Regions from separate parts of the Streptomyces sp. NPDC046985 genome, predicted to be linked through region 1. Evidence: riboswitches for the same ligand, from Rfam matches in the RefSeq annotation. Region 1 holds a riboswitch; each other region holds the start of a gene.
The links. Region 1 has a riboswitch for cyclic di-AMP ahead of ABZ861_RS09310 (transglycosylase family protein). Riboswitches for the same ligand answer to the same signal wherever they lie in the genome.
Positions count from the first base shown of each region.

Region 2: another riboswitch for cyclic di-AMP. It lies ahead of ABZ861_RS11150 (C40 family peptidase); the one in region 1 lies ahead of ABZ861_RS09310 (transglycosylase family protein).
Region 3: another riboswitch for cyclic di-AMP. It lies ahead of ABZ861_RS13065 (transglycosylase SLT domain-containing protein); the one in region 1 lies ahead of ABZ861_RS09310 (transglycosylase family protein).

Region 1 covers NZ_JBEYWK010000006.1:2,703-8,235, reverse strand. Annotated here, with positions in the region: gene ABZ861_RS09320 (cytochrome P450) at 1-814, shown strand, start outside; gene ABZ861_RS09315 (transglycosylase family protein) at 1,018-2,121, shown strand; cyclic di-AMP (ydaO/yuaA leader) riboswitch at 2,320-2,485, shown strand; gene ABZ861_RS09310 (transglycosylase family protein) at 2,490-3,191, shown strand; gene eno (phosphopyruvate hydratase) at 3,483-4,769, shown strand; gene ABZ861_RS09300 (septum formation initiator family protein) at 4,922-5,398, shown strand; gene ABZ861_RS09295 (DUF501 domain-containing protein) at 5,419-5,533, shown strand, end outside.
Region 2 covers NZ_JBEYWK010000007.1:87,684-93,216, reverse strand. Annotated here, with positions in the region: gene ABZ861_RS11170 (urease subunit alpha) at 1-1,661, opposite strand, end outside; gene ABZ861_RS11165 (urease subunit beta) at 1,654-1,965, opposite strand; gene ABZ861_RS11160 (urease subunit gamma) at 1,976-2,278, opposite strand; gene ABZ861_RS11155 (ANTAR domain-containing protein) at 2,520-2,861, opposite strand; cyclic di-AMP (ydaO/yuaA leader) riboswitch at 3,303-3,518, shown strand; gene ABZ861_RS11150 (C40 family peptidase) at 3,522-3,995, shown strand; gene ABZ861_RS11145 (ATP-binding protein) at 4,081-4,539, opposite strand; gene ABZ861_RS11140 (helix-turn-helix transcriptional regulator) at 4,840-5,533, shown strand, end outside.
Region 3 covers NZ_JBEYWK010000008.1:191,178-196,710, reverse strand. Annotated here, with positions in the region: gene ABZ861_RS13075 (ATP-grasp domain-containing protein) at 223-1,482, shown strand; gene ABZ861_RS13070 (HAD family hydrolase) at 1,772-2,584, shown strand; gene ABZ861_RS13065 (transglycosylase SLT domain-containing protein) at 2,870-3,361, opposite strand; cyclic di-AMP (ydaO/yuaA leader) riboswitch at 3,365-3,570, opposite strand; gene ABZ861_RS13060 (polyprenyl synthetase family protein) at 4,199-5,209, shown strand.

The DNA of each region.
Region 1 (5,533 bases):
GGACGACTTCCGGGACTGGGCGGGGATGATGATCCGGCACGGGGGAGGGCCCCGGGGCGGAGTGGCCCGCTCGGTGAAGAAGATGCGCGGCTACCTCGCCGAGCTGATCCACCGCAAGCGCGCGGCCCTGACGTCCGAGCCCGCCCCCGACGAGGATCTGATCTCCGCCCTCATCCGGGCCTCCGACCACGGCGAGCACCTCACCGAGAACGAGGCCGCCGCCATGGCCTTCATCCTGCTCTTCGCCGGCTTCGAGACGACCGTCAACCTCATCGGCAACGGCGCCTACGCCCTGCTCACCCACCCCGAGGAGCGCCGCCGGCTCCAGGAGTCCCTGGCCCGCGGCGAAAGCGACCTGCTGGCCACCGGCGTGGAGGAACTCCTGCGCTACGACGGCCCGGTGGAGCTGGCCACCTGGCGGTTCGCCACCGAGCCGCTCAGCATCGGAGGGCAGGCCATCGCCCCCGGCGACCCGGTGCTGGTCGTCCTCGCCGCCGCCGACCGGGACCCCGCGCGGTTCGCGGACCCCGACCGCCTCGACCTCGCCCGGCGCGACAACCAGCACCTGGGCTACGGGCACGGCATCCACTACTGCCTGGGCGCACCGCTCGCCCGCCTGGAAGGCCAGACCGCGCTCGCCACGCTCCTCACCCGGCTGCCCGGCCTGCGACTCGACGCGGACCCGGCGGACCTGCGCTGGCGCGGCGGGCTCATCATGCGTGGCCTGCGGACGCTCCCCGTCCGCTTCACGCCCCCTGCGGACCGCGCCGACGAGGCCGAAGCCCGCGCACCCGACCCGCACGGACGGGCGTAGACGGCATCGGCGCAGACGCGGCGAAAACGAGCGCGACGCACGTTCAACTATGTGATCTTCACGTGATCTGCGCGGCATGAACTTGTGACGAGCGATCATCTGCCGCTACGTTCACCCCTCAGCGTGGCGTTCGAATCCCCTGGGACCGCTGGGGGGACGCATCGCCGCCACGCTGGTCACCGCCGCCGTTGAAAGGTCTCCGCATGCTCTCCGGGAACGGTCGTCACCGACGCCCCCGTCAGGCTCCGGCCATCGTCGTCGCCGCCGGAGTGACCGGCTCCGCCCTCGCCCTCCCGCTCCTCGGCGCCAGCGGCGCGAGCGCGGCCGACGGCACCACGTGGGACAAGGTCGCGGAGTGCGAGACCGGCGGCTCGTGGAGCACCGACACCGGCAACGGCTACTACGGCGGTCTGCAACTGACCCAGGACGACTGGGAGAAGTACGGCGGCCTCGACTACGCCTCCAGAGCCGACCAGGCCAGCCGGTCCCAGCAGATAGCCGTGGCCGAGAAGATCCTGGCCGACCGCGGTCCGGGCGCCTGGCCCGCCTGCGGCCTGCTGTCCGGCCTCACCGTGAGCTCCGGCGCGGCGCCCGTCGACACGGGGGTGGGCGGCGGTTCGTCCGCGGACTCCGGCTCGTCCGGCGGCTCGGGCTCGTCCGACGCCGACCCCGGACCGTCCGACTCCTCCCACACCGGCACTGGTTCGACGGACTCCTCCGGGTCGTCCGGCTCATCCGGCTCGTCGACTCCCTCCGGTGCGCCCGGCACGGCGTCCGGCCCCTCGGGCTCGGCCGACAGCGGCAAGACGTCGTCCTCCACGGGCTCTTCGCCCGGCACGGCGGACCGGCAGGCGGAGTCCGGCACGTCCGGCGCGTCCGGCGCCCCGGGCGCCTCCGGCACGGGCGGCGGCCGGATACCCGGCGAGGCGGGCTCGGTCTCCCGCGGCGCCGAACGGGGCTACTCGGGCTACTCGGCCGACTCGGACAACTCGCAGCAGAGCATCGGCTCTTCGGCTCTCGTCGACACCGGCGCGCTCGACGCCGGAACCCTCGGCGCCGGACGCCACCGCGGCGGCAGCGCCGCCGAGGACCTGAAGCAGGACAGCGTGACGTCCGCAGGGGGCCGGCACGCCTCCCGGGTGGCCGACGGCGCCTACACCGTCCGCGAGGGCGAGACGCTGGCGTCCATCGCCGACTCCCTCGGCGTCCCCGGCGGATGGCGCGCGCTCTACCACGCCAACGAGGGCGTCCTCGGCGCCGACCCCGACCACGTCATGGCCGGTCAGACCCTGGATCTCCCCGCCTAAACCGCCCCAAAGCAGCGGGAGTTCGCGTCACGTTTCGTGCCGTAACGCCCCATTGGGCGAAAGTGTGGGATGAGTCTCAGAAGCCCCGATCGTCTTTGAAATTCCCCCGCTCGCGTGTCTACGGTCGTGATCGCTCGCCACCGCGAGCCCCGGCTGCCGCAACGCCGAATCCTGCCAGCGGCCGCACGGGAACAGTCGTCGCGTCAAGCGCCGCGGGCAGGAGCGGGGGACCCAAGGTAAGCGCCGCGCCGGGCAGTCGACCGGAGCGGCTGGGGGTGAAGCCGTGCCTCATCGAGGGCGCGGCCGGGCAACTCATTCGGCCCGAACCCGACAGCTCACCTCGTAGGCGTCGGTGAGGGGATCGTTTCATGCTGTTTTCCGCCAAGGGCAAGCACCGCCGTCCCGCCAAGGCCACCCGCGCTCTCGCGCTCGCCGGGATCGCCGGGGCGGCCGTCGCCGGCCCGCTGATGGCCTCCGGCAACGCCTCCGCCGCCACCGCTTCCGAGTGGGACGCCGTCGCCCAGTGCGAGTCGGGCGGCAACTGGTCCATCAACACCGGCAACGGCTTCTACGGCGGCCTCCAGTTCACCGACTCCACCTGGGCCGCGTACGGCGGCGCCGCCTACGCCTCGCGCGCCGACCTGGCGGGCAAGTCGCAGCAGATAGCCGTCGCCGAGAAGGTCCTGGCGAGCCAGGGCCGCGGCGCCTGGCCGGTCTGCGGCAAGGGCCTGTCCGGCGCCTCCGGCTCGTCGTCTTCCGGGTCTTCCGGCAGCGGCTCCAGCGGCTCGGCCGGCTCCAGCGACGCCGGCCGCTCCAGCGAGCCGCGGGCCGCCGACCGCTCCAAGACCCGCCCGGCCCCGGAGAAGACCCAGAAGACCGTCACCACGCCGACCGGCGGGACGGTGAAGAAGGGCGACGGCGAGTACGAGGTGGTCGCAGGCGACACCCTCGGGACCATCGCCGCCGAACACCGCGTCCAGGGAAGCTGGGAGAAGCTGTTCCAGCTCAACAAGGACATCGTCCAGGACGCCGACCTCATCTACCCGGGTCAGCGGCTCCACCTGAAGTAAGGAAGCGAGGCGCGCAGGCGCGGCGGTCGCCCTCGGCGCCGCCGCCCGGCCCCGCTCCCACGACCCCGCCCCGGCGCGCGCTCCCCGTGCGCGCCGGGGCGGGGTTCTTCGCCTTCCGTTCACGCACCTGTTCACGCATGTGTTCACCCCCTCTTTGTTCCGAGCGGGAACAATGTGTACCGTCACCCTGTCCACGGGACGGTCGGTCAGTCTTCGGGCGGCCCGGGACAGTTAGGCTCTAGTCGCAAGGCACACCAGCCCCGCAGTTTCCGCGTCACATCCACGAAGGAGATGCTCGTGCCGTCCATCGACGTCGTCGTAGCCCGGGAAATCCTCGACTCCCGGGGCAACCCCACGGTCGAGGTCGAGGTCGGCCTCGACGACGGCAGCACGGGTCGTGCAGCCGTCCCCTCCGGCGCCTCCACCGGCGCGTTCGAGGCGGTCGAGCTGCGCGACGGCGACCCCAACCGCTACCAGGGCAAGGGCGTCGAGAAGGCCGTCCTCGCCGTCATCGAGCAGATCGGCCCGGAGCTGGTCGGCTACGACGCCACCGAGCAGCGCCTGATCGACCAGGCCATGGCCGACCTGGACGCCACCGACAACAAGGGCTCGCTGGGCGCCAACGCCATCCTCGGCGTCTCCCTGGCCGTCGCGCACGCCGCCTCCGAGGCGTCGGACCTGCCGCTCTTCCGCTACCTGGGCGGCCCCAACGCGCACCTGCTGCCGGTGCCGATGATGAACATCCTGAACGGCGGCTCGCACGCCGACTCCAACGTGGACGTCCAGGAGTTCATGATCGCCCCGATCGGCGCGGAGTCCTTCTCCGAGGCCCTGCGCTGGGGCACCGAGGTCTACCACACGCTGAAGAAGGTCCTGAAGCGCAAGGGCCTGGCCACCGGCCTCGGCGACGAGGGCGGCTTCGCCCCGAACCTCGGCTCCAACCGCGAGGCCCTGGACCTGATCCTGGAGGCGATCACCGAGGCGGGCTACGTCCCCGGCGAGCAGATCGCCCTCGCCCTCGACGTCGCCGCCTCGGAGTTCTACAAGGACGGCGTGTACCTCTTCGAGGGCAAGGAGCGCTCCGCCGCCGAGATGACGGAGTACTACGAGGAGCTGACGGCGGCCTACCCGCTGGTCTCCATCGAGGACCCGCTGTTCGAGGACGACTGGGCCGGCTGGAAGGTCGTCACCGACCGGCTCGGCGACAAGGTCCAGCTCGTCGGCGACGACCTGTTCGTCACCAACCCCGAGCGCCTGGCCCGCGGCATCGAGGACGGCGCCGCCAACGCCCTGCTGGTGAAGGTGAACCAGATCGGCACGCTCACCGAGACGCTGGACGCCGTCGAGCTGGCCCAGCGCAACGGCTTCCGCTGCATGATGTCCCACCGCTCCGGCGAGACCGAGGACGTCACCATCGCCGACCTGGCCGTCGCGGTCAACTGCGGCCAGATCAAGACCGGCGCCCCGGCCCGCTCCGAGCGCGTCGCCAAGTACAACCAGCTCCTGCGCATCGAGGAGATCCTCGACGACGCCGCGGTCTACGCCGGCCGCAGCGCCTTCCCGCGCTTCAAGGGCTGATCCGGCGCCCGCGGGTCTGTTCCGCAGGACCGCGGGTCCGTTCCGCAGGACCGCGGCGTCGCCAGTCGTCCGTACGTCCCCGCACCCGGTCCCGTACCGTGTCCGGGGACGTACGCACGTAGCGGGACGGGCAAGGGGAGACGAAGAGCCGCATGGCCGTGAAGAACCGGGACCGTTTCTCCACCACGACCAGGATCCGGCTGCTCGGCGAGCAGACGGCGGCCCGGGTCTACCGGTCGCAGACCCGGCGCCAGGCCCGCCGCTCCCGGCTCACCGGGCGCGCCGCGCTGCTCGCGCTGGTGGTGTGCTCGCTGGTGGTCGCGCTGGCGTACCCGATGCGCCAGTGGGTCTCCCAGCGCGCGGCCATCGACGACCTCCAGCAGCAGAAGCGGCAGGCCCGGCAGCGGGTCGAGCAGTTGCGCGACCTCAAGGCGCGCTGGCAGGACGACGCCTACGCCGAGCAGCAGATCCGGCTGCGGCTGCACTACGTGCTCCCGGGGGAGACCGGGTACACCGTGGTCGACCCGGGCGCCGCCCGGCAGTCCCACGCCGAGCAGGGGACGTCCCGCCGCCCCTGGTACACCAACGTCTGGTACGGCGTCGACAAGTCCGACGCCGCCGGACAGTGACCGCAGACAGAAAGACAGCAATGGACACCCCCCCGCCGACCACCCCGCGCACCGAACCCGTCGCCGCGGACGTCGAGGCCTTCCAGCGGCAGCTCGGACGGCCGCCGCGCGGACTGCGCGCCATCGCGCACCGCT
Region 2 (5,533 bases), on a different contig from region 1:
TCGCCGTCGATGTGCACGGCGAAGCTGTCGGGGTCGATGCGCACGTCGGGCCGCGCGTCGTTCTCCCGCATGTCCGCCTTGGTCACGCCGCGCGTGGACGCGATGGGGACGAGCCGTTTGCCCAGCCCCAGCCGCTCCGGCAGCCCGTCCTCCAGGGCGAGGGGGGCGACGAAGGTGAAGGAGTTGGCGGCCGGGGCGCGGCCCATCGCGCCGAACATCGGGCGCGCGAGGACGGGCTGCGGGGTCGGGATCGAGGCGTTGGCGTCGCCCATCTGCGCGTAGGCGATCTGGCCGCCCTTGACGACCAGGAGCGGCTTGACGCCGAAGAAGGCGGGCTCCCACAGCACCAGGTCGGCGAGCTTGCCGGACTCCACCGACCCGATCTCGCGGTCCAGGCCCTGGGCGACGGCTGGGTTGATCGTGTATTTGGCGACGTAGCGGCGCACCCGGTGGTTGTCGGCGCGTCCGTCGCCCGGCAGCGCGCCCCGGCGCCGCTTCATGACGTGGGCGGTCTGCCAGGTCCGCAGGACGACCTCGCCGACCCGCCCCATGGCCTGGGAGTCGGAGGAGATGATGGAGATCGCGCCGAGGTCGTGCAGCACGTCCTCCGCGCCGATGGTGGAGGGCCGGATGCGCGACTCCGCGAACGCCAGGTCCTCCGGGACCGCCGGGTTGAGGTGGTGGCACACCATCAGCATGTCGAGGTGCTCCTCGACGGTGTTGACGGTGAACGGGCGGGTCGGGTTCGTCGAACTGGGCAGCACGTGCGGCTCGGAGACCACGGTCATGATGTCGGGCGCGTGGCCGCCGCCCGCGCCCTCGGTGTGGTAGGCGTGGATGCCGCGCCCGGCGACGGCGGCGAGCGTGTCGCCGACGAAGCCGGCCTCGTTGAGGGTGTCGGTGTGGATGGCGACCTGGACGCCGGTCCGGTCGGCGACGGTGAGCGCGGCGTCGATGACGGCGGGCGTGGCCCCCCAGTCCTCGTGCAGCTTCAGGCCGAGCGCTCCGCCGCGGATCTGGGAGAGCATCGCCTCGTGCGAGACGGTGTTGCCCTTGCCCAGCAGCCCGATGTTGAGCGGGTACGCGTCCAGCGCCTCCAGGGTGCGGGCCAGGTGCCAGGGGCCGGGCGTCACGGTGGTCGCCTTCGATCCCTCGGCCGGGCCGGTGCCGCCGCCGACCAGGGTGGTGACGCCGGAGGCCAGCGCCTCGTCGGCGATCTGGGGACAGATGAAGTGCACGTGCGCGTCGACCGCGCCGGCGGTGAGGATCCGCCCGTTGCCCGCGATGACCTCGGTCTCCGGGCCGAGCACCAGGTCTGGGTGGACGCCGTCCATGGTGTCGGGGTTGCCCGCCTTGCCGATGCCGGTGATCCGGCCGTCGCGGACGCCGACGTCGGCCTTGACGATCCCCCAGTGGTCGACGATGACGGCGCCGGTGATCACGGTGTCGGGGGCGCCCTCGGCGCGGGTGACGCGCGACTGCCCCATGGACTCGCGGATCACCTTGCCGCCGCCGAACACGGCCTCGTCGCCGGCGCGGCCGGGGCCGCCGCAGAGGTCCTCCTCGATCTCCACGAGCAGGTCGGTGTCGGCGAGCCGGATGCGGTCGCCGGTCGTGGGGCCGAACAGGTCGGCGTAGGCGGCGCGGGAGATCTCAGGCATCGAGGGCGCCTCCCGTCTCGCCGCGCAGGCCGGGCACGATCCGGGCGCCGGCCAGCGGCACGAGGGCGACGTCGACGGGGATGCCGGGCTCGAAGCGCACGGCGGTTCCGGCGGCGATGTCCAGGCGCTTGCCGCGCGCGGCGGCGCGGTCGAAGTCCAGGCCCGGGTTGGCCTCGGCGAAGTGGTAGTGCGAGCCGACCTGGACCGGCCGGTCGGCGGCGTTGAGCACGGTCAGCCGGGTGACCTCGCGGCCCTCGTTGCAGACGATCGGGTCGTCGGCGAACAGGATCTCTCCGGGAATCACGGCGCCCCCTTCAGACGATCGGCTCGTGGACGGTCACGAGCTTGGTGCCGTCGGGGAAGGTCGCCTCGACCTGGACGTCGCGGATCATCTCCGCGACGCCCTCCATGACGTCGTCCCGGGTGAGCAGCTCGCGCCCGGAGGACATGAGTTCGGCGACGGTGCGGCCGTCCCGCGCGCCTTCGAGGAGGTGCGCGGTGATGAGGGCGACCGCCTCCGGGTGGTTCAGGCGCAGTCCTCGGGCCCGGCGCTTCCCGGCCACGTCGGCCGCCACATGGATGAGCAGCCTCTCTTGTTCGTGCGGGGTCAGTTGCACGGGCCCACCTCACAGTCCTCGCTCCGGACCGTGCGGGGTCCGGTTGCCGCAGCCACCGCGACGGGACAGGTCTCGCACAGGGACGAAGCGTCCCATGTCCGGCGATACGGATGGAAAAACCGCAGGTGGCGTGGAAGGCGAGGCTAGTTCGTCGGCGTTTCGGCGACGTTAACCAGACCTCGATCGCCCCACGACCGACGCACGGACTGCTCCATACGGGTCATCACGTGTCATCCGGCGCCTAGGAGAGGCGCACCGCGTGCCGGTCGAGCGCGTGGCGCAGCTCCTCCAGCTCGGTGTCGGACAGGGCCCCGCCCTGGGCGAACTTCAGGACGCGCTCGGCGATCGTGCGCACCTTCGTGTTCGTGCGCTGGGAGACGTCCCGCAGCACCCGCCAGGCGTCGTCGGGGGGTATGCGCGCGAAGGCCACCACGGCGCCGATGGCCTGGTCTATGACGGCGTGCGAGGTCACGGCGCGTCGTAGCTGCTCGATTTCCTCGTGCAGCCGCTCGTGTTCCACCGCCAGATCCGTGACGGACAGCGGCGTGAGGGGATGCCACTGGGAAATCGCGAAGAACGCCATGGAGATCCCCTGGGTCGTCGAGCGGCCGGAGTTCCACCCCCAGCTTGCTTCAGGAGGTCTCCGCGCACGACCGGAGGACGGACGGACGCCGGCCCGCCTCCGGCGGCCGGGAGCGCTCCGCAGGGGCGCCGGCGGAGGGTCCGGGCGGCGCGGACACGCCCTGCGGCGACCAAATGACGTACGGCCTTTCGGTGGAAACGGCGACTCCTTCTCCCCTCGCTCCGGTTGCGCGGCGCGCCTGGGCGGAGGGCGGAACCGGCCGTTCTGCCGCTGGTGGGGGGCGTCGCCGCGCAGGGCGGTGACAGGCGGAAAGCACGGGTGCCCACCCGAACGGGCGACTGGTGAGTAACGTCACACATGCCCGGTTGCGTTGGGATTTTCGGACATCTGTGGGTCAAGATCCCTGTCTGACGACAAGCCCCCGCCACAGCGGCGGGGCGGTCCGGGCGGACGCCGAGTCCTGCCGCCGCGCGGACGACCGGTCGACGGCAGTGGATCGGCAGGAGTGGAGGACCCGAGCACGACGGGTCGCCGGCACGGTCACGCCATGGCCGGGCCTGGCCGCCCTTGGGGTGAAGCCGCGTTTCCCCGCGGCCGGGCTACTTCGCCAGCCCGAACCCGACAGGTCATCCTTCACAGGCGGCTGACGAAGGGTTGCGCATGACTGCGCTCAATCGTGTCCCGTCACTGATGGCCAGGGCCGGTACGGCCTCGGCTCTGACTTTCGCCGCCGTGAGCGGCACCGTGGTGGCGCCCGGCCTCGCCCCCGAGGCCGCCGCCGCGACCATGGCCACCAGGGCGCTCCAGATCGCGGCGTCCAAGCAAGGCGCCGCCTACCAGTGGGGGGCGACCGGACCGCGCCGGTTCGACTGCTCCGGGCTCACCCAGTACTCGTTCGGCAAGGCGGGCAAGAAGCTGCCCCGCACGGCGGCCCAGCAGTACAACGGGACGCGGCATATCTCCGCGAGCAGCCGAAGAGCCGGGGACCTGGTGTTCTTCCACGCGGGCCCCTACGTCTACCACGTCGGCATCTACGCCGGACGGGACAGGCTGTGGCACGCGCCGAGGACCGGGTCCGTCGTGCGGCTGGAGAAGATCTGGAGCCACAGCGTCTGGTACGGGCGGGTCAACTGACCGGCCGCGGCACGGTGGCGGACATCCCGTCCTGCCGTCACCACGGTGCACTCAGGAGGAGGAAGCCTCACGCGCTGACGCTCCCTCAGCGGTTCTGCGGGTCGGTCGTGGTGACCGGACGGTCCCGGAAGGCCCAGGGGAGTTCGATGCAGACCGTCTTGCCGCCCTCGCAGGTGGGCAGCACGGTCAGCCGGCCGCCGCACTCCGCGGTGAGCCAACGGATGATCACCATGCCCCGGCCGCCGTCCTGCCGCAGGGCGGGCGGCAGTCGTCTGGGGAACTGCGGGTGCCCGTCGGTGACGCCGATGCGCAACCGCTCGTCGCGCTCCAGCACGAGGTCCACCGTGAAGGTGGGCGACTGGCCCGAGGTGTGCAGCACGGCGTTCGCGGCGAGTTCGGAGACGATGAGCCGGACCGTGTCGGCGATCTCCGCGTCCGACGGCACGCCCCACTCCGCGAGGGCGCCGACCGCGTAGCTCCGCGCGGCGGGGACCGAGGCGGGGTCGCTCGGCAGCGTGACGGATGCTTCCAGATGGTCTGCCATGGCGACGTCGTCCCTTTCCCGTCGGGTCTCGTCGGACGCCGGATCCCGCCGGATCCGGACCGCGGCCGCCGGATTCCCCGGCGGACGGCGGTTCCGACGCGGTGTGGATGGTGCGCGCGTACGGTCCCGGACTGTGCGTGGCCGTCACCCTGCCACCGCTGGGACGGTCACGGAGGCGATCCGCCGAGAAGTGCATATATCTATCGCTCGATCCGGTGAACTCTGCGACAGGAGACCGTATGTGACGCGGGGCGCCGGAGGCTGCTGTGGTCGGCCCGGCGAAGGAGCGAGGAGCAGTCGATGCGGCACGGTCCCGCGGTGCGCCGCCGGAAACTGGGCGCCGAACTGCGCGCGTTGCGCGCCGACGCCGGTCTCACCAGTGAGGAGGCGGCCCGCCGGGTGGGCTGGCACCAGTCGAAGGTGAGCCGGATCGAGACGGGCGCGAGCGGGGCGAAACCGGCCGACGTACGGCTGCTGATGGACGCGTACGCGGTGCGCGACTCCCGATCGCGCCACTTGATCATGGCCTTGACGGGGCCCGGGGACGGCGAGGAGGGGCGGCCGCACTGGTCGCGCGCCTATCACGGGGTGCTGCCGTCGGCCTACCGGGACTTCATCAGCCTGGAGTCCCAGGCGACCGCGATGCGCACGCTGGAGACCTCCGTGATCCCCGGGCTGCTCCAGACCCGTGCGTACGCGCGGGCGGTGACCCGGGCCGCCGTGGGAGAACTGGACGACGAGCGGCTGGACGCGCTGGTGGAGGTACGGCTGGCCCGCCAGGACGTGCTGCGGGCCGATCCCCCGCTGGAGCTGAACGCCGTGCTGGACGAAGCGGTGCTGCGCCGGGAGGTCGGCGGCCCGGAGACCATGGCGCGGCAGCGGGAGCGGCTGGCCCAGGCGGCGCGGCTGCCGCACGTACGGCTCCAGATCCTGCCGTTCGCCGCGGGAGCGCACATCGGCATCACCGGGCCTTTCGTTATCTTCTCTTTTTCGA
Region 3 (5,533 bases), on a different contig from region 1:
AATGTCCGGATTGCTCTTGTCGGAGCACTCCGTTCCGGCTTAGCGTCTTTTGCGGGAGGCGGACGGGGTGGGTCCGCTCCCGTAGGGGGACCGGTGAGGGGACGCGTGGCCGGGAACGTGGCCGGGAGCACGGTCAGACACGTGGCCGCAGGCGTGGTCAGACACGTGGCCGGAAGCGCGGTCAGACACGTGGTCAGACATGAGGCCGGGAACGCCGTCAGCGTGCCGTTCGCGGCCGACCGCGACGTGCCGGGCCTGCTCGTGAAGTTCGGCGACTACCCGCTGCACCACGGCGGAGTCGGCGCCGTCCGCAGTCTGGGCCGCCTCGGCGTGCCCATGTACGCCGTCACCGAGGACCCCTACACGCCCGCGGCGTCCTCCCGCTATCTCGCTCGTGCGTTCGTCTGGCCGACCAGGGGCAGCGAGGAGGCGGAGCACCTGGTCGAGGGGCTGCTGCGGATCGGGCGCCGCATCGGGCGGCCCGCCGTCCTCGTCCCGACCGACGAGGAGGCCGCCGTCCTGATCGCCGAGCACCAGGACGAACTCGCGGGCCGCTTCCTCTTCCCGCGCGTCCCGCCCGGCCTGCCGCGCCGCCTGGCCAGCAAACAGGGCCTGCACGAGCTGTGCGCCGAGCACGGCGTCTCCTCCCCGGCCGCCGCCTTCCCCGACTCGTACGAGGACGTCGTCGCGTTCGCCGCGGACGCCCGCTTCCCCGTGGTGGCCAAGAACCGCGAGGCGTTCGCCCGCCGCAGCCGCCCCGCCGTGCACGGCACCACCAGGATCGCCACCCGCGCGGGACTGCTCGCCCTGGCCCGCGAGTGGGGCGAGAGACCCGGGGTGATCCTCCAGGAGTACCTGCCCCGGGAGGCGGCCGAGGACTGGATCGTGCACGCCTACGTCGGCGCGGACTCGACGCCGCTGGCGATGTTCACCGGGGTCAAGGTCCGCTCCTGGCCGCCGCACGCGGGCATGACGGCCAGCGCCTACGTCGTGGACAACCCGGAACTCGCCGACCTCGCCGCCCGTTTCGTCAAACAGATCGGCTACACCGGGATCGTCGACCTCGACCTGCGCTTCGACCGGCGCGACGGGCGGTACAAGCTCCTCGACTTCAATCCGCGCATGGGCGCCCAGTTCCGCCTCTTCGAGAACGAGGCGGGGGTGGACGTGGTGCGGGCCATGCACCTGGACCTGACCGGCCGCCCCGTTCCCAAGGGCGAGCAGCGCGCCGGGCGCCGCTACCTCGTGGAGAACATCGACCTGCCCGCCCTGCTCGCCTACCGCCGCAGCGGCTACACCACGCCGCACGCCCCGGCGAAGGCGAGCGGCACGGAGCTGGCGTGGCTGGCGGGCGACGATCCGCTGCCGTTCCTCGTCATGCTCGCGCGCTGCGCACGGCCGGGCGCGTCCCACCTCTACCGCCTGTGGCGCACCCACCGACGCGGCGGCGCCGGTCCCGCGACGGCGGGACCGGACGGCTGAACGCGGCGCGGGTTCCGCGACGGTGGCGCCGGGCGGTTGACCGCGGTGCCGGTCCTGTGACTACGGAGCCGGGCGGCTGACCGCTACGCCGGTCCTGCGAGCGCGGCCCTGGGCGGCTGACCGCAGCGCCGGTCCCGCGACCACACTCCGGGCGGCTGACCGCGGCCCGGAGGCCGTCAACTGGTCGGCGCGCAGAAGGAGTCGGCGGGAACTGGCCGGGCTTCGGCGGCCGTGGCCCCCCGTCGCCTCCCGTGGGGTTCGGGCGGTGGGTGGTCCGTATCCTCTGATCATGCCCGCACCCCCCGCGTACCGCCTCATCGCCACCGACCTGGACGGAACGCTGCTGCGCGGCGACGACACCGTGTCCGCGCGGTCGCGTGCCGCGCTCGTGCGGACGGCGGCGGCCGGTGCGCGGCACCTGGTCGTGACCGGCCGGCCGGCGCCGCGGGTGCGGCCGTTGCTGCGGGCCCTGGGCGCGACCGGGCTCGCGGTGTGCGGCCAGGGCGCGCAGCTCTACGACGCCGGGGCGGACCGCCTGCTGTGGTCGGTCGCCCTGGACCGGGAGGCGGCCGAGACCGCGCTCGGCAAGATCGAGGCCGAGGCGGGGGAGGTGTACGCCGCGGTCGACCAGGACGGAGCGGACGGGCTCACGCTCATCGAGCCGGGGTACCGGATGCCGCACCCGACCCTGCCGGCCCGGCGGATCGAGCGGCGCGAGGAGCTGTGGCGGGCGCCCATCATCAAGGTGCTGCTGCGCCATCCCACGCTGTCGGACGACGACTTGGCCGCGGTGGCCCGCGGCGTGGTCGGCTCGCTGGCCACGGTCACCATGTCGGGGCCGGGGACCGTCGAGCTCCAGCCCCGCGGCGTCACCAAGGCGACCGGGCTGGCGCTGGCCGCCGCGCGCCTCGGGCTGGGCCGCGAGCACGCCCTCGCCTTCGGCGACATGCCCAACGACGTCCCGATGTTCCGGTGGGCCGCCCGCGGCGTCGCCATGGCAGGCGCCCACCCCGAGCTGAAGGCGGTGGCCGACGAGGTCACCTCGTCGAACGAGGACGACGGCGTCGCGGTCGTCCTGGAGCGGCTGTTCCCCGAGTCCTGAACCGGACGGGCCGTCAGCGGCGTCGGAAACGCGTCAGCCCGATCGGACCGCCGTCGGATACGTGTCAGCCCGGTCGGACCGCCGGGCGGAAACGCGTCCGATCGCTAGGACGCCGGGCGGATCGCGTCCCACCGGCCGGTCCGCTGGGCGGAAACGCGTCCCACCGGCCGGGCCGCCGGGCGGAAACGCACGCGACCGGCCGGACCGCCGGCGGGGCCGGGGGCCGACCGGTCGGGTCGGCGGCGCCGGCCGGGGACGGGGCGTCCCTCGGCCGGGCCGTGCGGGTCAGTACGCGCCGTGGACGTTGTCGATGGTGCCGTACCGGTGGGCCGCGTAGTTGCAGGCGGCGGTGATGTTGGCGACCGGGTCGTAGATGTCCCAGGACGTGCCGTTCACGTGGTACGTGGTGAAGGTCGGCTGGATGACCTGGAGCAGGCCCTTGGACGGGATGCCGGCGCGGGCGTTGGAGTCCCAGAGGTTGATGGCCCTGGGGTTGCCGGACGACTCGCGTATGACGTTGCGGTAGATGCCGTTGTAGGTGCCCGGGATGTGCTTCTGGGCCATGACGGCGAGGGAGGCGCGGATCCAGCCGTCGAGGGTGTTCGGGTAGCCGATGGTGACCGCCGTCTTGACGGCGGGAGCGGTGGCCGGGGTGGCGGCGGAGGCGCAGCCCGCCCCGATCAGGGGGAGGGCGAGCACACCGGCGCCCGTGCCGCTGATGGCGAGGGTGCGGACGAGACGAGCGGTGCGGGCGCGGCGAAGACCGTTTCCAAGCATGGGAATTCCTCTCCGTCGCCTGCGAGGTGAGCTGTCGGGTTCGGGCGGGGAGGTGCCCGGCCGCGTCCTGTGCGGACGCGGCTTCACCCCGAGCCGCTCCGGAGCGGCCTCAACCGTGAGACGGCGTAGGCGTTCCGGCGCGGCGACTTACCTGGGTCCCCCGCTCCTGCCAAGAGTGTTCGGTCGTTGGATTCGGGCGGTGGCAGGATTCGGCGTCCACCCGGCAGGGCGGAACGTATGCGAGAGCACATGTCCTGAACAAGTGCCGGATTCGTACAAGTCCTATTTGACCTTGGTCTGAGGCGTATGGGGTACTAGATCCTTTGCAGTCGCCAAGGGTCAACTGGCATACGGGCGAAGGCGGGAAAGGGTGGGCGGGGCGCGCGGCGTCCAGGGTCGGACGTGACCCAAGTCACGGTTTGATGGGGCTGAGCCCAATTGCCCCTTAAGGGGAGGGGAAATGGCAATACGGTTAAATCGGACTTTGGATCGAAGGGGGTGGGGCGGCGGGTGCGAAGGCGGGGCGCGAAGACGTGTGACGGCTGTCACATCGAGTGAGGTTATGGCCCGTGCATACGGGAACATCTGTGGGCGGGCGCACGCGCGGGCGTCGCCGCGGGCGAGGAAAGGCGCGTCGACAGGCACCAGTTCCTACGGAGTGATCGACCCCATGCCAGGCGTGATCCCATGCCGGGCGTGATCCCCTGCCGCCCGGCCTGTAACGACAGGCGCTGGCGGTGATCGAAACGTGACCGGATACGCTGACTCGACTGATGGCAACGACCTATCGACGAACCGTGTAGGCGCCAGCAGACACCAGAAGACAGGAGACCCCTCGTGACCGTCGTCGGGCCGTTCGGACTGAGCGTGCGGGACCAGGCTCTCGAAGCCGATGTCCAGGCCGGATTGACGGCTGTCGAGGAAGGGCTGCTCGAAGCCACCAAGAGCGAGGTCCCCTTCATCACGGAGGCCGCGCAGCACCTGGTCACGGCGGGCGGGAAGCGCTTCCGGCCGCTGCTCGTGATGCTCGCGGCGCAGTTCGGCGACCCGTACGCGCCGGGGGTCGTGCCGTCGGCCGTGGTCGTGGAGCTGACCCACCTGGCGACGCTGTACCACGACGACGTGATGGACGAGGCCGCGGTGCGGCGCGGGGTGGCCAGCGCGAACACCCGCTGGGGCAACTCGGTCGCGGTCCTGACCGGCGACTTCCTGTTCGCCCGCGCCTCCCAGATCCTCGCCGACCTCGGCCCCGAGGCGGTCCGGGTGCAGGCGCTGGCGTTCGAACGGCTGGTCACCGGGCAGATCCTGGAGACGGCGGGCCCGCAGGACGGCCGGGACCCGGTCGACCACTACCTGGACGTGCTCGGCGGCAAGACGGGATCGCTGGTGGCCGTCTCCTGCCGGTTCGGCGCCATGATGTCCGGCGCCGACGAGCGGGTCGTGGACGTCCTGACGCAGTACGGGGAGCGGCTGGGCGTCGCCTTCCAGCTCGCGGACGACGTGCTGGACATCGCCTCCGACTCCCGCGAGTCCGGCAAGACCCCGGGCACGGATCTGCGCGAGGGCATCGCGACCCTGCCGGTGCTGCGCCTGCGCGAACGCGCGGCCCGGCTCGGGCTGGCCGAGGACGCCGCCCTGTGCGAGCTGCTGGAGTCCGACCTGACCGACGACGCGCGGCACGCGGAGGCCCTCGCGAAGCTGCGGGCGCACCCGGCCTTGGCGGACGCCCGCCGCGACACCGTGCGCTACGCGGAGGACGCGCGGGCCGCACTGGCCCCGCTGCGCGAGTGCGACGCGAAGACGGCGCTGCGGGAACTGTGCGACGCGGTGGTCCACCGGGCCGGCTAGCCCGACTGGATACGCGGCGCGTCGGCCGGAGTGACGTGTACGCGGGGTCGGCTGGACCGGCCGGGTACGCGGCGCTTCGGCTGGGCCGACCGATTCCGCCGTGTCGGCTGGAGCGACTGGGCACGCCGCGTCCGCGTCGGCTGGACCGACCCGGCTCCGGTCCGTCGGCGGCGCCCCGAGGCCCCCGGCGGGCGGCTTCCCGCGTCCGCCGCTGCTGGTGGGCCGGGTGGCCGGTAGGCCGGTGCGCCCTGTGCAGGCGGCGACGAGCGGCGTTCTCGCGCCCGACCGGCGCAGGCCCCGCGCTTCCCGTAGCGCGCCGGAAGC